3 regions of the Sphingomonas sp. GW821-FHT09E03 genome follow, and region 2 is predicted to be linked to each of the others. Evidence: riboswitches for the same ligand, from Rfam matches in the RefSeq annotation. Region 2 holds a riboswitch; each other region holds the start of a gene.
What was found. Region 2 has a riboswitch for cobalamin ahead of AC07M8_RS10485 (HoxN/HupN/NixA family nickel/cobalt transporter). Riboswitches for the same ligand answer to the same signal wherever they lie in the genome.

Region 1: it holds a riboswitch for cobalamin, as region 2 does, so the genes downstream of both, AC07M8_RS06875 (TonB-dependent receptor) here and AC07M8_RS10485 (HoxN/HupN/NixA family nickel/cobalt transporter) in region 2, are expected to answer to the same signal.
Region 3: it holds a riboswitch for cobalamin, as region 2 does, so the genes downstream of both, AC07M8_RS13480 (ferredoxin-like domain-containing protein) here and AC07M8_RS10485 (HoxN/HupN/NixA family nickel/cobalt transporter) in region 2, are expected to answer to the same signal.

The regions. Positions count from the first base shown of each region.
Region 1 is NZ_JBWKOS010000002.1:530,362-536,833, reverse strand. It holds gene AC07M8_RS06885 (glycoside hydrolase family 84 protein) at 1-1,740, shown strand, start outside; gene AC07M8_RS06880 (winged helix-turn-helix domain-containing protein) at 1,737-2,912, shown strand; cobalamin riboswitch at 2,983-3,225, shown strand; gene AC07M8_RS06875 (TonB-dependent receptor) at 3,402-5,417, shown strand; gene AC07M8_RS06870 (DUF2252 family protein) at 5,539-6,472, shown strand, end outside.
Region 2 is NZ_JBWKOS010000004.1:18,466-24,937, reverse strand. It holds gene cobW (cobalamin biosynthesis protein CobW) at 1-697, opposite strand, end outside; gene AC07M8_RS10485 (HoxN/HupN/NixA family nickel/cobalt transporter) at 726-1,772, opposite strand; cobalamin riboswitch at 1,960-2,200, opposite strand; gene pyrG (CTP synthase) at 2,369-4,003, opposite strand; gene secG (preprotein translocase subunit SecG) at 4,092-4,472, opposite strand; gene AC07M8_RS10470 (MarR family transcriptional regulator) at 4,732-5,052, shown strand; gene AC07M8_RS10465 (SH3 domain-containing protein) at 5,078-5,359, shown strand; gene argC (N-acetyl-gamma-glutamyl-phosphate reductase) at 5,356-6,285, shown strand; gene zwf (glucose-6-phosphate dehydrogenase) at 6,295-6,472, shown strand, end outside.
Region 3 is NZ_JBWKOS010000005.1:169,433-175,904, reverse strand. It holds gene AC07M8_RS13490 (TonB-dependent receptor) at 1-1,211, opposite strand, end outside; gene AC07M8_RS13485 (alginate export family protein) at 1,469-2,878, shown strand; cobalamin riboswitch at 2,936-3,168, shown strand; gene AC07M8_RS13480 (ferredoxin-like domain-containing protein) at 3,403-4,533, shown strand; gene AC07M8_RS13475 (precorrin-8X methylmutase) at 4,533-5,162, shown strand; gene cobI (precorrin-2 C(20)-methyltransferase) at 5,159-5,884, shown strand; gene cobJ (precorrin-3B C(17)-methyltransferase) at 5,881-6,472, shown strand, end outside.

The DNA.
Region 1 (6,472 bases), on a different contig from region 2:
CTGGTGCGCGACATCCTCGCCGCCGCGGGGGTGGATTCGATCACCACCGCGCAGCGGGTGCCGGCGGTGTTCGATCGTCCGTACATCCTGCTTGGCACCGGCGACGCTCCGCTTATACGCGATGCGCTGGCGCGCAGCGGCACGGTGCGCGACGGCCATGCCGAAGGCTATACCATAGCCGGCATCAAGAGTGGCCGTGGCGGCCTCATCACCCTTGCCGGCGCGGATGCCGATGGCCTGTTCCACGCCGCGCAGACCTTCCGCCAACTTGCGCAGCGCGCCGCCTTCCCGGCGGTGACGATCCAGGATCACCCGGCGATGCCGATCCGCGGCACGATTGAGGGCTTCTACGGCGCGCCATGGACGATGGCCGATCGCACCAAGCATCTCGACTTCCTCGCCAGCGTGAAGGCGAACACCTATGTCTACAGCCCCAAGGACGACCCCTTTGCGCGCGATCGCTGGCGCGATCCCTACCCCGCCGCGACGCTGAGCGCGCTCGGCGCACTCGAGAAGACCGCACGCGCCGATCACGTCGACTTCGTCTATGCGGTGTCGCCGGGCCCCTCGATCTGCTTTTCCGATCCCGCCGACGTCGCCGCGCTCAAGCGCAAGTTCGCCGCGTTGCGCTCGATCGGCGTCGACAGCTTCTATGTCGCGCTCGACGACATCGAATATACCAAGTGGAATTGCGACAAGGACAAAACCAGCTTCGGCCCGCCGGGCGCGGCGGCAGCCGGCGTCGCCCAGGCGCAGCTGCTCAACGCGGTGCAGGCGGACCTGCTTGCGCAGTACCGCGCGTCGCGGCCGCTGATCATGGTGCCGACCGAATATTACGACGCCAAGGAAAGCCCGTACAAGGCAGCGCTGCGCGCGCATCTCGACCCGCGGATCGTGGTGCAATGGACCGGCACCGACGTGGTGCCGCCCGCGATCTCGGTGCCCGATGCCAAGGCCGCGACCAAAGCGTTCGGGCGCAAGACGCTGCTGTGGGACAATTATCCGGTCAACGATTACACCCAGTCAGCCGGCCGATTGCTCGTCGCGCCCTATGCGCGGCGCGAGGCGGGCCTGTCGGGGGAACTGACCGGCATCCTGGCGAACCCGATGAACCAGGAAGCGCCAAGCCGCATCGCGGTGACCGGGGTCGCGGCCTTCGCCTGGAACGATCAGGGCTATGATGCCGATCGCACCTGGCGGGCCGCGGCACGGACGATGGCGGGCGGCGACGCGCGGGCGACCGCCGCGCTGCTCACCCTGTTCGACACCCAGCATCTCGCGCCGACCTTCGGCAGCCAGCCGTGGCAGGAGCAGGCACCCGAGCTGAAAGCGCTGCTCGACCACGTCCGCGGGGCGATCGCCGACGGCGACGAGGCCGCGCGCCAGGACGCGCTCGCAGCGCTGGCCGGCCGCGCCGACGAGATCGCCGGCGCACCCGACATCATCCGCGCCGGCGCGGTCGACCCCGCCTTTGCCGATCAGGCACGCCCCTGGCTGGACGCGATGCAATTGTGGGGCCGCGCCCTGCAGCTGTCCGCCGCAGGCCTCGGTGCGGCCGATGATGGCAGCGCCGCCGCGGCACGCTATTTCGCCGATGCCAAGCAGCTCGCGGCCAAGGCGGCGGCGGTCCAGACGATCCCCGGCGCGACCCGGTTCGGCGGCCCGGTCAAGCTCGCCGACGGCGTGCTCGACCGGTTCATCGCCGACGCCCCGACGCTGATCGTGGCGGACCACCGCTGAGCCTGGAACTTTCGCCCACGGAAGCCCGGCGGATCGCGCTGACCGCCGGGGGCTTCAACGGCCGCGAGCGCGAGCGGCCGGTCGATGCGACACGGCTGCGCCGCGCCATCGCCCAGCTCGGACTGCTCCAGATCGACAGCGTCAACGTGCTGGTCCGCGCCCATTATCTGCCGCTGTTCTCGCGGCTCGGCGGCTATGATCGCGCGCTGCTCGACGGGATCATGGCCGAGCGGCCAAAGCGGTTCTTCGAATATTGGGGGCATGAGGCATCGCTGTTGCCGGTCACCAGCCAACCGCTGCTGCGCTGGCGGATGGCCCAGGCGCGCGCCGGCGAGGGGATCTGGCGACAACTCGCGCCCTTTGCCGGCTCTCGCCGCGCCGAAGCCGATGCGCTGCTCGCCCGCATCGCCGCGGACGGGCCGATCGCCGCCTCCGATCTCGCCGGCGCCAAGGCGGCCAAGGGCATGTGGGTGTGGAGCGAGGGCAAGCATGCGCTCGAATGGCTGTTCTGGGCCGGCCTCGTTGCCTCGCCGCATCGGCGCAGCACGTTTGAGCGCGTCTATGACCTGCCCGAACGGGTGCTGCCGCGCGCCATCCTCGACACGCCGACGCCAAGCGACGACGATGCCCGCCGCGCGCTGCTCGGCTTGGCAGCGCGGGCGCTCGGCATCGCCACCGCCGGCGATCTGCGTGACTATTACCGGCTGTCACCCGCCGATGTGCCGCGCCTGATCGCGCAGCTCGTCGAGGCCGGGACGATCGTCCCCGCGCGCGTGCGCGGCTGGCGCCAGCCGGCCTATCTGCACCGCGACGCGCGCGCCGGACGCCGGATCACCGGCGCGGCGCTGCTATCGCCGTTCGATCCGCTGGTCTGGCACCGCGAGCGCACCGAACGCCTGTTCGGCTTCCGCTACCGGCTCGAGATCTACACCCCCGCCCCGTTGCGCGAGCACGGCTATTACGTGCTCCCATTCCTGCTTGACGGTGCGCTGGTGGCCCGGGTCGACCTCAAGGCGGATCGCAAGCGCGCGGTGCTGATCGTGCAGCAGGCCAGCGTCGAGCCAACTGCGCCCGGCCATACCATCGCGTCGCTGGGCGAGGAGCTAGCGCGGCTCGCAGGCTGGCTTGGCCTGACGCTGGAGCCGCAATGGGATCGCGCGCTGCGCTGTTGATCGACACCAAGTTGCATGCACCCGCTTGCCTCCGCTAGACAGGTCTCGGCTGCAATGCTTCACGGCAGGGCAGCCGATAGATCGCGCTGGTGCCCCTGACGGGGCTTAAAAGGGAATGCGGTGCGGGCCTCCATGGCCCAGTGCCGCGGCTGTCCCTGCAACTGTAAGCGGTGAGTGCGATACGGATCGCCTGCCTCCAACCGAGAGGCAGGCAGCCACTGGGCCGGACGTCGAAGCGGACGAGGCCTGGGAAGGCCCTGTATCGTCACGTCGACCCGCAAGCCAGGAGACCTGCCGGCGTCTGGTCGCTCTTGCTTTGGCCCAGGGGATGGTCGGGGCACGGTTTGTCCGTCTGAGCGACGACCGAGCGGCGGGGGTCGCATCGGTTCGTGTCGGCGGGCGCTGGGAGGCGTCGGCCCGCTGACGCGCGCCGACCGGTAGCAGCGGAGATCCCCGTCCATGATCGCGTGACGCTGGACGGGAACGACCATGAACAACGTAATGACACTATTGGCTTGCCTGGCGGCGAGCGGCATCGCCGGGGCCGCGCAGGCGCAAACCACCGACAAGACGCCGCCGCCGGCCGACGACATCGTCGTATTCGGCCGGGGCGAGGCCAAGATCGGCGTCGCCCATGCCGCCAGCGAGGGCACGGTGGCCGGTGCCGACCTGCTGGTGCGACCGCTGCTGCGCGTCGCCGAGCTGATCGAGGCGGTGCCCGGCCTGGTCGCCGCCCAGCACTCGGGCAGCGGCAAGGCCAATCAATATTTCCTCCGCGGGTTCAACCTCGATCACGGATCGGACTTCACCACCTATGTCGACGGCGTGCAGATGAACCTGCGCACCCATGGCCACGGTCAGGGCTATCTTGATCTCAACGGGCTCATCCCCGAGATCGTCGCCCGCGAGGATTTCCGCAAAGGCCCCTATCGTGCCAACGGCGGCGACTTTGCGCTGGCCGGCGCCGCCTATATGACCACCATCGACCGCTTCGACGCGCCATGGCTGTCGATCGAGGGCGGCTCCTACCATTATGGCCGGATCGCCGCTGGCGGCACGATCGATGGCGTCGGCGACGGCACGCTGACCCTGGTCGGGCAGGCCAAGATCTATGACGGCCCCTGGCAGGAACCCGAGCATCTGCGCCATCTGTCGGGCTTCGCCAAATATACTAGGTCTGCCGGCGCCGGGCAGATCGAGGCGTCGCTCAATGCCTATCGCGCGACCTGGCGGCCGACCGAGCAGATCCCCGAGCGGATCACCGGCACCGATGTCTGCCCGGACGTGTTCTGCTCGCCTGATCCAAGCGCGCGCGGCGAGACGACGCGGCTGATCGGCAACGTGCTGGTGCGCCAACCGGGCTGGAAAGCGAATGTCTATGGCCAGTTCTACGACTGGTCGATGTACTCCAATCCGACCTACACCGATCCCGACGGTACCAGCGCGCAGATTTACCAGTTCGACCGGCGCTGGATCGTCGGCGCGCGCGGCGACAAGCAGTGGACGCTGTCACCGGACCTGACGCTCTCCGTCGGCACCGAGGAGCGTTATGATCATATCGGCAGCGTCGGCGTCGCGCGGACCAGCGATCGGACGTTCCTCGCCTCGCTCGGCCGCTACCATGTCGAGGAAGCCTCGGCGGCGCTGTACGGCGAAGCGACCTGGACGCCGCTCGCCGGGCTGCGCCTGACCGGCGGCGCGCGCGGCGACTATTATCATTATGCGGTGCGCGCGCGGGACGCGGCCGCCACCGCGGCGGGCACCGGCAGCGGCAGCGATGCCATCCTCTCGCCCAAGGCCTCGGTCGCCTACACGCCGGCGCCGTGGCTCGAACTCTACGGCAATTGGGGCCGCGGTTTTCATTCCAACGACGTCCGCGGCGCGGTGAACGTCGACACGCCGGTGCCGGTGCTGGTGCGCGGCGACGGCCGCGAGCTCGGCGCGCGCTGGCAGTGGCACGGGCTGTCGCTCACCGCGACCTACTGGTGGCTGGATGTCGACAGCGAGCTGCGCTTCGTCGGCGATACCAACGCGGTGGAGCCGACCGGCGCGAGCAAACGCCACGGCTATGAGCTGGTCGGGTTCTGGCGCCCGCTGCCGTGGCTGGCGCTCGACGGCAACTACACCGCCAGCCATTCGCGCTACGATAATGGCGATCGCATCCCCAATGCATTTGAGAACGCCGCCTCGGCGGGTGTCGCGCTGGTGCAAAGTCCTTGGCAGGCGAGCCTGCGAGTGCGCCATCTCGGGCCCTATCCGCTGATCGAGGACAATAGCGTGCGCGATCCCGGCAGCACCGTCGTCAACCTGCGCGGCGCGCGCAAGATCGGCCGGTTCGAGATTTACGGCGAAGTGCTCAACCTGCTCGACAGCCGCGACAAGGACATCGCTTATTATTACGAGTCCTACATCCCGTTGGTCGACACGGCGGGTCCAGTCGAGGGGCGCCTCAGCCGCGTTGTCGAACCGCGCACGGTGCGCATGGGCGCCCGGGTGAACTTCTAGCTCGAGAGCGGCTGTCGGCGTCGGCATTGGTGATGCCGGCAGCCGCTATTCCGAGCAATGGTTCGTCACAAAACCCGAGGGTGTGCGTTGTCGTGGCTCATCATCAGAGTGCCTCATCATCGTGCCCAGCCCCACCATCGCCGATCGTTCTTCCGTGCTCGAAGCCAACCGTACCCTCAAGATGGCAAGATCAGCCCACGCCTATGTGCGCGGCAACACTGCCCTGTTCTACCAGTGGCTAGCCGCCTCACCGGCGGCGCGCCGGGTGCCGGAGGGGCCACCGATCTGGATCTGCGGCGATTGCCACCTCGGCAATCTCGGGCCGCTGGCGGATGGCGACGGTCGGGTCGAGATCCAGATCCGCGACCTCGATCAGGCCGTGATCGGCAATCCCGCGCATGATCTCATCCGGCTCGGCCTGTCGCTGGCGACCGCGGCGCGCGGGTCGGATCTCCCCGGCGTCACCACCGCGCACATGATCGAGGAGATGGTCGAGGGTTATGCCGCGGCGATGGTCGATCCCGAGGGCGGTACCGGGCCCGAACCCGATGCGGTGAGGGCGGTGCGGCGCCGCGCGCTCGGCCGGCGCTGGCGCCACCTGGCGCGCGAACGGCTGGATGCGGTCGACCCGCGGATCAAGATCGGCCGCAAGTTCTGGGCGCTGAGCGAGGACGAGCGCGAGCAGCTCCAGGCGATCTTCGCGGATGCCGAGGTTGGCAGGATGATCCTGTCGCTCGATCACAAGGACGCATCCCGCACTGTCCGCCTCGCCGACGCGGCCTATTGGATGAAGGGGTGCAGCTCGCTCGGGCTGCTACGCTATGCCGCGATCGCCCGGCTCGAGAATGCCAAGGGCAGATCCGATTACGCGCTGATCGATCTCAAGCAGGCGGTGGCGCCGATCGCACCGAGCGCCAAGGGGGCCAACATGCCCACTGACGGCGCCGAACGCGTGGTCGCGGCGGCGCGGGCGCTGTCGCCGCATCTTGGCGAGCGGATGATGGCGGTGAAGATGCTCGACCGATCGCTGTTCATCCGCGAGCTCGCCCCGCAGG
Region 2 (6,472 bases):
CGAGATCGTCCTCGGCGCCGGCAGTGATGCCGAGCAGCGCGCCGACATCGACCGCGCCATGGCTGGCGTGAACGATCTTCACCCCCGCGCGGGTCTCCTGCTTGATCCGCGCCTCGACGCTAGCCAGCGTCGCCGCATCGACCAGATCGGCTTTGTTGAGCACCACCATGTCGGCGCAGGCGAGCTGGTCCTCGAACAATTCCTCGAGCGGGCTGTCGTGATCGAGCGACGGGTCGGCGGCGCGCGCGGCGGCCAGCGCCGCCTCGTCGGGCGCGAACCGGCCGGCGGCGACCGCATCGGCATCGATCAGCGCGATCACGCCGTCCACCGTCGCGCGGGTGCGGATGTCCGGCCAGCCGAACGCCTTCACCAGCGGCTTGGGCAATGCCAGGCCCGAGGTTTCGATGATGATATGCTCGGGCGGGTTGGGCCGGTCGAGCAGCGCCTGCATGGTCGGCAGGAAATCGTCGGCGACGGTGCAGCAGATGCAGCCGTTGGCGAGCTCGACGATGTCCTCCTCTGGGCACGCGGCATCGTTGCAGCCGCGCACCAGATCGGCGTCGACGCCGATGTCGCCGAACTCGTTGATGATCAGCGCCAGCCGGCGCCCTTGCGCATTCTGGAGCAGGTGGCGGATCAGCGTCGTCTTGCCGGCGCCGAGGAAGCCGGTGATCACGGTAGTGGGGATACGGGCCACGATGGGTCTCCTTGAAATCGAATGGTAATCAGGCGACGACGTCGGCGGTGCGGACCTCGATCTCGTCGAAGCGCTTCCAGCGGAACACCGCCCAGCTCAGCCCCCAGCACAGCGCGAACAGGCCGATGATCGCAAAGCCGATCAGATTGAAGCTGCCGCCGAGCTCGGCCACGGCCGACCACAGACCGCCGTGCAGCCCGAGCTTGTCGGCCACCAGCGCCAGCGTCTCGATCCCGCCGATCAGGATCGCGACCAGCGCCGATACCGCGGTGATGACGATGTTGTAATAGAGTTTGCGGATCGGATGCACGAACGCCCATTGATAGGCGCCGAGCATCAGGATGCCGTCGGTGGTGTCGACCAGCGCCATGCCGGCGGCGAACAGCGCCGGGAAGACGAGCACCGGTGCGATCGCGAAGCCGCCCGCCGCCTGGCTCGCCGACAGGCCGAGAATGGCGACCTCGGTCGCGGTGTCGAAGCCCAGCCCGAACAGGAAGCCCAATGGCGCCATGTGCCAGCTGCGCGACACCAGCCGGAACATTGGCCGGAACAGTCGAGCGAGCAGGCCGCGGTTGCCGAGCAGCAGATCCAGATCCTCCTCGACATAGTCGCCGCCGCGCCGGACATGGTGGAAGGTCCGCCACACCGAGCGCAGGATGATTAGGTTCATCGCCGCGATCGCGAACAGGAACACCGCCGAGACGATCGTCGCGATGATGCCGCCGCTCGCCTTGAGCGCCTCGAACCCCGACAGTGCCGAGGCGGTGAAGGCGATCGCGGCCGAGGCGATCAGGATCACCGCGCTATGCCCGAGCGCGAACCAGAAGCCGACGGTGGTCGGCCGCTGGCCGTCGTTCATCAGCTTGCGGGTGACATTGTCGATCGCGGCGATGTGATCGGCATCGACCGCGTGGCGCAGGCCAAGGCCCCAGGCGAGCAAGGCGGTGCCGAGCATCAGCGGCTGGGCGTGGAACAGCGCCGCCGCCCAGATCCACGCGCCGATATTGGCGAGGATCAGGAAGACGTAGAGGGGGATGAGCTTGCGCGTGATCGGCCGCGCGCGGCGATTGGCCATGAGGGGAACGACTCCATCGGCATCGAGCAACGTCGTGCGGGAGCGTGCCGCCATGGGCTGGCGGTCAGGGTGCTCGACCCGGCGGACGCCCGTGCGCCCGGCCCTTGCGACCCCGATGCGGCTCCCGCCGCTTCCAACGTCGCTCAGACGGACGGATCCGTGCCGCGGCCACCCCCTGGGCCAGGGCAAGAGCGACCGAACGCCGGCAGGTCTCCTGGCTCACGGGTCATCGCGCGAGGCACGGCCTTCCCAGGCCTCGCCCGATTCGGCGTCCGGCCCAGTGGCTGCACCCTTCACGCTGGGGAAGGGCACGCTGCGCATCGCACTCACCGCTTACAGTTGCAGGGACAGCCGCGGCTTGGGGCGGCAAGCCACCCGCACCGCATTCCCTTGAAGCTCCTCGCGGAGCACCGACGCGATCGTGCGACCCCGCGCGGACGCGGCGTCGGGATCGGCGGTATCGCACGGGGCGCGGCGGCGCAATGGCAACCGACCGTTCTATCCGTCACCCCAGCGAAGGCCGGGGTCTCGTATGGCCCCTGTCCGATCCTCGCCACGAGGAGATCCCAGCCTTCACCGGGATGACGGATGATCGTCTAGACCAGCCGGCTCTGCTTCACCGCGGCTTCGATAAAGCTCGCGAACAGCGGATGCGGGTCGAACGGTTTGCTCTTCAGTTCCGGGTGGAACTGGACGCCGACGAACCACGGGTGGTCCGGCCGCTCGACGATCTCGGGCAAGGTGCCGTCGGGCGACATGCCGGAAAACACCAGGCCGCCCTGCTCGAGCGCTTCTTGGTAATGGGTGTTGACCTCGTAGCGGTGACGATGCCGCTCGTGGATGGTGGTGCCGCCGTAGATCGACGAGACCACGCTGTTGCCGTCGAGCTTGGCCTCATAGGCGCCCAATCGCATGGTGCCGCCAAGGTCGCCCTGCGCCTCGCGCTGCTCGAGGCCGTCGCGGCCCATCCATTCGGTGATCAGCCCGACCACCGGCTCGTCGGTCGGGCCGAATTCAGTCGATGACGCGGCAGCGATGCCGGCGAGGTCGCGCGCGCCCTCGACGCAGGCCATCTGCATGCCGAAGCAGATGCCGAAATAGGGAATCTCGCGCTCGCGGGCGAAGCGCACCGACTTGATCTTGCCCTCCGCGCCACGCTCGCCGAACGCACCGGGGACAAGGATCGCGTCGCATGGCTCGAGCTGACCGACGATCTCGCTGTCGTCATTCTCGAACAGTTCGGCGTCGATCCAGCGGATGTTGACCTTCACCCGGTTGGCGATGCCGCCATGGACCAGCGCCTCGTTGAGCGACTTGTAGGCATCCTGCAGGCCAACATATTTGCCGACGACGCCGACGGTGACCTCGCCCTCGGGGTTGAACAGGCGATCGGTGATCTCGCTCCAGCGGCTGAGATCGGGCGGTGACGACGGCGTGATGCCGAAGGCACGCAGCACCTCGGAATCGAGGCCTTCCTCGTGATACTGCATCGGCACCGCATAGATGCTCTTGGCATCGAGCGCCGGGATCACCGCCGATTCGGGGACGTTGCAGAACAACGCGATCTTGGCGCGCTCCGACGGCGGCAGCGGGTGCTCGCAGCGGCAGACGAGCACGTCCGGCTGGACACCCAAGGCGGCGAGCTCGCGCACCGAATGCTGGGTGGGCTTGGTCTTCAGCTCGCCGGCGGCGGCGATGTACGGCACCAGCGTGACGTGGATGCTGATCGCGTTGCCGCGGCCGACCTCGTTCTTGAGCTGGCGGATCGCCTCGATGAACGGCAGCGATTCGATGTCGCCGACGGTGCCGCCGATCTCGCACAGCACGAAATCGAGGTCGTCGGTCTCGGCGCGGGCGAAGGCCTTGATCGCATCGGTGACGTGCGGGATCACCTGCACCGTCGCGCCGAGGTAATCGCCACGCCGTTCGCGCTCGATGATCGTCTTGTAAATCCGGCCGGAGGTGACGTTGTCTGACTGTCGCGAGGCGACGCCGGTGAAGCGCTCGTAATGGCCAAGGTCGAGATCAGTCTCGGCGCCGTCGTCGGTCACATAGACCTCGCCGTGCTGATACGGGCTCATCGTGCCCGGATCGACGTTGAGATAGGGATCGAACTTCCTGATCCGGACGCGATAGCCACGCGCCTGGAGGAGAGCTGCGAGAGAGGCCGCCATGAGGCCTTTACCGAGCGACGAGACCACGCCGCCGGTGATGAAGATATACCGCGCCATGGGAAGAATCGCCTAGCGTGTTGAAGGGGCAAACGACAAGGGCGCGCGTCGAGACGACGCGCGATTTATACGGTAAACCGCAGGGTAATCAGTGGGCGAGCGGGACCGCCGAATTGTCGGCCGGTGCCGTGGCCGGGGCCACGCCGTTGACCGTCGCCGGCGCATCGACCGGCTGAGTGGGCACCGCATCCTGCGTCGGCGTGGCCGGTGCCCTACGGGCGAGCGACGTGTCGATCGCCTGGGTGCGGTGAGTCGCCGCCAGCACTGCGAGCGCGATCGAGAACAGCACGAACAGGGTGGCGAGCACCCCGGTGGCCCGGGTGAGGAAATCCGCCGCGCCGCGCGCCGACATCAGCCCCGACGGGCTGCCGCCCATGCCAAGCCCGCCGCCTTCCGACCGTTGCATCAGGATCACCGTCACGAGCGCCGCGGCGATGATGGCATGTACGACGAGAAGGAAGGTGAACATTGATGATCCCGGTTGTCCGGCGCCCGATGCCCCGACGCCGGGCACATAGGCGCAACCCCGATGGGGATCAACAGCGCCCCGCTCGCGACGCCCGGCGCCAGGGTGATGCGATCCGATAGTTAATATCTAAATGTCTGGCGAAACCAGCGCGTGATCAGGGCGTTATGACAGCGAAACGACACCCATAACGCGCGTCCGATCAAGGACGAGGAACGGAAAGTTTAACGTGGGAACAGCCGCTCAATCGCTTTCAACGTGGATGACGGCGCTGGTCGATTACGTGCGGTCGGGCGAGCCCGACCTCACCAACAGGCAGATGGCGTTGTTGCTCTTGGTTTATCTTAACCCCGGCCCGCACACCGTGCGTGGACTCGCGCGGGCGCTCAACGTCTCGAAACCGGTGGTCACTCGCGCCTTGAACAGGCTGGGGGCGCTCGGCTATCTGCGCCGCCAGCGCGACGACAGCGACAAGCGCAATATCTTCGTCGCGCGTACATCCGAAGGGGCAGTGTTTCTTGAAGAGTTCGGGCAGTTCATCGGCGAAGGCGGCGCCCCCGCCCTTAGCAGAGCCGTCGCGTAAGGCGTTCGCGCTGACCGGTCGATCGATGGTGCTCGACCCGCGCACCCATGCCGTTCGCGGCGACCTAGCGGACGTGCGCCTCGCCGAACATGTGTTCGCGCCGCATTATGCAGCGCCGATGCTCGCGACCGCCTCCACCGCGACGACCCTGTTCGCGGCGCGAGGCCAGGTCGAGCCGCTGGTGCAGCTCGCACCCGGCGACGCCTTCGAGGTGCTCGAGCTGGCAGGCGACCACGCCTGGGGAGTCGCCCCGGCCTCGGGGCTGGTCGGCTATGTCGACCGCACCGCGCTGGATCGGGCGGCATGAGCGTCAGCGTCTTCATCGACGGCGCGGTCGGCACCACCGGGCTCGATATCGGTGAGCGGCTGGCCGGCCGGGACGACCTAAGCCTGGTGACGCTGGCCGACGACCGCCGCAAGGACGCCGCCGCCCGCCGCGAGGCGCTCAACGACTGTGACATCGCCATCCTGTGCCTGCCCGACGACGCGGCGCGCGAGGCAGTGGCGCTGATCGACAACGACCGTGCACGGGTGATCGACGCCTCCACCGCTCACCGCGTCAACGATGGCTGGATCTATGGTTTTCCCGAGCTCGGCCGCGACCAGGCCGCGCGAATCGCCGCCGCCTCCCGCGTCTCCAATCCCGGCTGCTATCCCACCGCCTTCCTCGCGCTGGTCCGCCCGCTGATCGTCGCCGGGTTGCTTCCGACCGACTGGCCGGTCAGCTTCAATGCCACCTCCGGCTATTCGGGTGGCGGCAAGGCGATGATCGCCGAGTTCGAGGAGGGCGGCGCCGACACTGCGTTTCGCGTGTACGGGCTCGGCCTTGCCCACAAGCATGTCGCGGAGATGCAGGGCCACGCCGGGCTTGCCCATCCGCCGATTTTCGCGCCATCGGTGACGCGGACCAACCGCGGCATGCTCGGCGAGGTGCCGCTGCCGCTGGCGCTGCTGCCGGGCAAGCCGTCGCCCGCGGCGCTCGAGGCGGTGTTGCGCGAGGCCTATGCCGACAGCCCGTTGATCACGGTGGCGGCTGGTGACCTGTCGGTGATCGCGATCGAGGAAAATGCCGGCACCGACCGGATGACCTTGCGCGTCTGCGGCAACGAGACCACGGGGCATGTGCGGCTGATCGCCACGCTCGACAATCTCGGCAAGGGCGCCGGTGGCGCCGCTGTGCAGAACCTCAATCTCATGGCCGGGCTCGATCCGCTCGCCGGCCTCAATCTGTAAGGAGTCCGCATGCAGCGTAACCCGGTAGCCAAGCTGCTCCTGTTCGGAGCGACCGGCGATCTCGCGCAGCGCATGCTGCTGCCCTCGCTCTATGGCCTGCATGCCGACGGATTGCTGCCCGATGGGCTGACCATCTTCGGCTCGGCGCGCTCGGACCTCGACGATGCGGCCTATCGCGACTTTACCA
Region 3 (6,472 bases), on a different contig from region 2:
TCGGTGCTGACGCCGCGCCAGGCGGTGATCGAGCGCAGCTCGATCCAGGGTGCCGCCTCATATTTCAGGTTGATCGAGGTCCCGTGGGTGAGATCGGTGCTCTCTTGCTGGGGCACACCGACATCGGCGACCGACTGGCGATCCGGATGGATGCCGACCAGCGGCGCCTTGGGCGCGACGCAGGCGACTCGGCCGGCAGCCGTCTGCGCCGGGGTGATCGTGCCGCCGCAGGCGGTGTTGGTGCCCGGCAGGTACAGCGTCGTGCCGGTCACGCCGGCGGCGTTGGTGTAGGAGCCGACCGTATAGTTGTTCGGGTTGTAGTTGAGCAGCTGGCTGTACATCGGCGTGTTGTCGTCACGCGCCTGATCATAGGCGACGTCGGCGGTGAAACCTTCCACCGGCTGCCAGCGCGCCTGCACGCGGCCGCCCTTGCGATCGTAATAATTCCAGCCCTTCGAGCCTTCGAGCGGATCCTTCACGGTCGGATCCTGGTGCTGGTAGACGCCGTCGAACTTGAGCGAGATGTTGTTCCACTCGGGCAGGTCGATATGCGCCTCGGCATTCTTGCTGCCGTAATTGCCGATGCCGGCGGTGACGCGACCGTCGAACTGGCCGGTCGGTGCCTTGGAAACCAGCGACAGCGCGCCGCCCTCGGTGTTGCGGCCGAACAGCGTGCCCTGCGGGCCCTTGAGCACTTCGATGCGCTCGATATCGAACAAGGCGGCGTTGAGGCCCTGGGTCTTACCCAGCGCGACGCCGTCGATATAGACGCCGACGCCGCCGTCGCGCGCCGTCTGGTTCTGGTCATAGGGAACGATGCCGCGGATGCCGATGGTCAGCGCCGACTGGCGCGCCTCGAAGGTGGCGACGCGCAGCGACGGCACCGAACCGTCGGCGAGGTTGATCAGGCTCTGCACGTGGCGGTCGGCGAGGGCCTGGGTATCGAGCACGCTGATCGAGATCGGCGTCTTCTGCAGGTTGGTCTCGCGGCGGGTGGCGGTGACGACAATGTCGGCAAGGCCATCGGTGCGCTGCGCGGTGCTGCCATTCGTGCTGGTCGCCTCGGCGGTGCCGGTCGAGGTCGTGCCGGCGGCGGCCGCGTCCGTGGTAGTGCCGGTCTGCGCGTCCTGCGCATATGCAGGCGTGGCGACCACCGCCATCAAGGCGGCGCCCGAGAGCAGCAGCGCGCGGCCGCCGAGCTTATTCATCATCGTCATGGTCCCCAAAGGTGCGTTTGTGCGTTGCACGGGGCCTTAGGGGGGATGGGCGTCACAACTGTTGCACTTGTGTGAAACCCGCCGCCTTCCTCGCTTCATGTTGGCGTCATGTTCTATGACATTCGGACGGGTCGCAGTTCTCGGTTCGCCGCGCGAGCCGGCGCCATGGACGCAACGAGTGCGTCGTGAAACGCGGGGCCCGCGTTAGAAGATGTCACGAAACGGCAGTCTTCCGCGATCAAGGAAAGATCATGGGCAAATATTCATTCGCGGTTGGCAGCCTCACGCTGATGGTAATGCCGTCGCTTGCGCAGGCGCAATCGCTGCCGGCGTCGCCCGCGTCGTCCACCGAAAAACCCGGCAAGGTGGAGACGGCGCCCAAGGAGGATCAGCCCGGCCTGATCATCACCGCCTCGAGTCGCGCCCGCTTTGAGACCGTCGACGGGCGACCGCGACCGGACTACGCGACGTCGGAGGACGCCTTCCTGCTGCGCACCGGGGTCGCGGTCGAATATGGCCCCGGGCCGCTCGCGATCGGCGGCGAGCTGATCGATAGTCGCGCCTATGATATCGGCGGCAAGACCCAGATCGGCCGCGACGACGTCAACGCGATCGAACTGCCCCAGGCTTATCTCAAGCTGCGGCTCGACAATGCGTTCGGCACCGGCAGCAAGCTCGCGCTGCAGGGCGGCCGCTTCCTGCTCAACCTCGGTTCGGGCCGGCTGGTTGCGACCGACGAATATCGCAACACGGTGAACGGCTTCACCGGCCTGCAGGTGGAAATCGATCCCAACCGCGCCACCGCGCTGACGCTGTTCTACGTGCTGCCGCAGGAGCGGCTGCCCGCCGATGCCGACGACATCCGCCACAACAAGGTGCGGTTCGATCGCGAGACGTTCGACGACGTCTTTTTCGGCGCCTATCTCCGCCACAAGAAGCTGGTCGGCCCGCTGCAGGGCGAACTGGCCTACTATCGGCTGGTCGAGCGAGACTCGCCGGGACGCGACACCGCGAATCGCCATCTCAACGTGCTCGATGCGCGGATCGACAATGAGGCCAAGGCAGGCAAGGTCGATGTCGACCTGGAGGGCGTCTACGAATTCGGCCGCGCCAGCGACTCGACGATGGCGACCGCGACCAACGCTGCCGTCGCGGCCGGCTTCGCCCATGCCGCTGCCGGCTACACCTTCGATTCGCCGCTCAAGCCGCGGATCGGGCTGTTCTACGATTATGCCAGCGGCGACAAACCGGGCGGCAAGTTCGGCCGGTTCGACACGTTGTTCGGCAGCCGTCGCGATGATCTCGGACCATCGGGTACTTATGGCGGGGTGGCGCGCGAGAACATCAGCGCGCCGGGCGTCCGGATCGAGGCCAAGCCCGGCAAGCGTGTGGAGGTGCTCGCCGATTATCGCGCGATCTGGCTCGCCTCGCGGTACGACCGTTTCTACAATGTCGTCGAAAAGACCGGCCGCTCGGGCGATTTTGCCGGCCAGCAGCTGTCCGGTCGCGTCCGCTACTGGCTGGTGCCGCAGCATCTGCGGCTCGAGAGCAATTATGCATTGCTGTTCAAGGGCGCGTTCCTCAAGGATGCGCCCCAGGCGCTCGCCCGCGACCATGATCTGGTCCGCTTTCTCGAGATGAACGTCCAGGTTACCTTCTAGCCGGACACTGATGGCCTGCACCATTTGCCAACCAGCGACCCGCTACGCTAAGGCCGTTGCCGAACTGATCGCGCCGGTGCCCGCAAGGGCTTGAAGGGGAATGCGGTGCGGGGGCTCGTCCCCTCATGCCGCGGCTGTCCCTGCAACTGTAAGCGGTGAGCGACGTGCCCAGGGCTCCTGTCGCCGGGAGCAGCCACTGGACCCCTGGCCGCATCGGCCACGGACCGGGAAGGCCGGACGCCGAGCTTCGACCCGCAAGCCAGGAAACCCGCCGGCGATGGGTCGCTCATGCCGTCATCCAGGGGATGGTGCCGGCACGGTTCTCCGTCTGAGCGACGAACCTGTGTGGCGGGGGCCGCATCGGTGCGTGGCAATGGGCGCCAGACCGCCCGTCCGTCGCTTGCGCACCGGCCGCCAAGGCGCTCCCCGCCGGTCGTGTCGTGGCGTCGCGAGAGCATGATGAGCCGGTATTGCTTGCCCCATCTCGATCGACGCTGCCGGACCGTCTTGCGCGGACGCCGCCGGTGAGCGCGTTCGCGGTCCGTGGCTGGTGCCCCGATGCTTGGCGGCCGATGCTGGCGGGCGACGGTCTGCTGGTCCGGGTGCGGCCGCGGCTCGGGCGGGTGATCCGCGAGCAGGCGCTCGGCCTGTGCGCGGCGGCGCTGGCGTATGGCAATGGCGCGATCGACCTCACCAGCCGCGGCAACCTCCAGCTGCGCGGGATCACCGAATCGGGGTGGCAGGGGCTGATCGAGCGGCTGGTCGCGCTCGATCTGATCGATGCCGATCCCGCCTGCGAGGCCCGCACCGCGATCCTCGTCGCGCCGGACTGGCGGGCAGGGGACGATACCCAGCGCATCGCCGCCGCCTTGCTGGCGCGGCGCGGCGATTGGCCCGATCTGCCCGGCAAGATCGGCGTGACGATCGATGCGGGGCCGGCGCCGGTGCTGCTCGCCGACCCCGGCGATTTCCGCATCGAGCGCGGCATGTCCGGTGGCCTGATCCTGCGCGCCGACGGCCATGCCGAGGGCGTGGCGCTGGCAGCCGGCACGGAGGTCGAGCAGCTGATCGCCCTGGCGCAGTGGTACGTCGCCAGCGGCGGTCGCGAGGCCGGGCGGATGGCGCGGCATCCCGCGCCGCTGCCCGGCTGGGCGACGCCGGCTGAGCCGCCGGCGCCTGCTGCGGCGGCATGGCAGCCGGGCCATCATCCGCTCGGCAGCGTGCTCGGTGCGCCGTTCGGCCGGGTCGATGCGGCTGCGCTCGCCGCCTGCCTCGAGGCGGGCGCGGCGACCGCGCTGCGGATCACGCCATGGCGGCTGCTGATCCTCGAAGGCGCCACCATCGACACCGCCGCGGGCTTCGTCGCCGACCCGCATGCGCCGGCGATCACCGCCGATGCCTGTGTCGGTGCGCCGTCCTGCCCGCAGGGGTCAGTCGCCACCCGTGACCTCGCCTTGCGGCTGGCGCCGCATATCGACGGGCGACTTCACGTCTCCGGATGTGCCAAGGGCTGCGCGCGCAGCCGGCCGGCCGATGTCGTGCTGGTCGGGCGTGACGGCCGCTTCGATCTCGTGCTCGCCGGCCGCGCCGGCGATCCTCCCTCACGCACCGGTCTCGCCGCAGACCAATTGCTCGCCCTGTTCGGAACCCGCTGATGCCCTACACCTACGAAACCGACGGTGCCGCGATCTACCGCCAGTCGTTCGCGATCATCCGCGCCGAGGCCGATCTCACGCCGTTCGCGGGCGCGGAGGAAGCGGTCGCGGTGCGGATGATCCATGCCGCGGGGATGGTCGGTCTCGCCGACTATATCCGCTTCTCGCCGGGCTTCGCCGAGGCGGGGCGAACGGCGCTCGAGGCCGGCGCGCCGATCCTGTGCGATGCGCGGATGGTCAGCGAGGGCGTCACCCGCACCCGTCTGCCCGCCGACAACCAGGTGATCTGTACCCTGCAGGCGCCCGAGACGCCGGGCCTCGCCTTGGCAATGAGCAACACCCGCTCGGCGGCGGCGCTCGAATTGTGGCGGCCGCATCTCGCCGGCGCTTTGGTCGCGATCGGCAACGCGCCGACCGCGCTGTTCCACCTGCTCAACATGCTCGAGGATCCCGATTGCCCGCGCCCGGCGGCGATCATCGGTTGCCCGGTCGGCTTTGTCGGTGCCGCCGAATCCAAGGCGGCGCTGTGGGCGGCGCAGCCGGTGCCCTGCGCGATCGTCGAGGGGCGGCTGGGCGGCAGCGCCATTACCGTCGCCGCGATCAACGCGCTGGCGAGCCGCGCCGAATGAGCGTCGGTACCATCCATGGCGTCGGCCTCGGGCCCGGCGCGGCCGATCTGATGAGCGTGCGCGCCGACCGGCTGGTGCGCGGCGCGCGCCACGTCGCCTATTTCCGCAAGGCGGGCAAACCCGGCCAGGCGCGGCGCATCGTCGAGGGGCTGCTCCGCGACGATGTGGTCGAGCTGCCGATGGAATATCCGGTGACCACCGAGATCGCAGTGTCCGATCCTGCCTATAACGATTGCCTCGCGGGCTTCTACGCCGCCTGCGTCGAGCGGCTCGCCGCGCTGGCGGCAGCGGGCGAGGAGGTGGTGGTGCTGTGCGAAGGCGATCCGTTCTTCTACGGCTCGTTCATGCATCTCTATACCCGGCTCGACGGGCGGGTGCCGGTGCGCGTGGTGCCCGGCATCACCGGCATGTCCGGCGCCTGGACCGCGAGCGGCGCGCCGATCACCTGGGGCGACGATGTGCTGACGGTGCTGATGGCAACGCTGCCCGAGGAGGATCTGGTCCGCCGCATCCGCGACACCGATGCGCTGGTGGTGATGAAGATCGGCCGCCATCTCGACAAGCTGCGCCGCGCGGTGACTCTCGCGGGGCGCGACGACGCCGCCTGGCTGGTCGAATATGCCGCCATGGCCGAGCAGCGCGTCACCCGGCTGGCCGATGTCGGCGCGATCACCCCCTATTTCTCGATCCTGCTGATCCACGGCCAGGGGCGGCGGCCATGACCGGCTGGCTCGCGGTTGCCGGCCTGGGCCCGGGCGACGAGGCGCTGGTCACGCCCGAGGTGAGCGCGGCGCTCGCCGACGCCACCGACGTGATCGGCTACATCCCCTATGTCGCCCGCGTCGCGGCGCGGCCGGGGCTGACCCTCCATGCCAGCGACAACCGCGTCGAGCTGGATCGCGCCCGGCTCGCGCTCGAGCTGGCGGCGGCCGGCCATCGCGTGGTGGTGGTCTCCTCCGGCGATCCCGGCGTGTTCGCGATGGCGGCGGCGGTGTTCGAGGCGCTCGAGGTTGGCCCAGAGGCCTGGCGATCGCTCGCGATCAGCGTGCTGCCGGGGATCACCGCGATGCTCGCCGCCAGCGCCCGCGCCGGCGCGCCGCTCGGCCATGATTTCTGCGCGATCAACCTGTCGGACAACCTCAAGCCCTGGCCGCTGATCGAGCGCCGCGTCCGGCTCGCCGCTGAGGCCGATTTCGCGATCGCCTTCTACAACCCACGCTCGCGGGCACGGCCCGACGCGCTCGACCGCATCTTCACGATCCTTCGCGACGCCTGCGCTGACGACCGCCCGGTGCTGTTCGCCCGCGCCG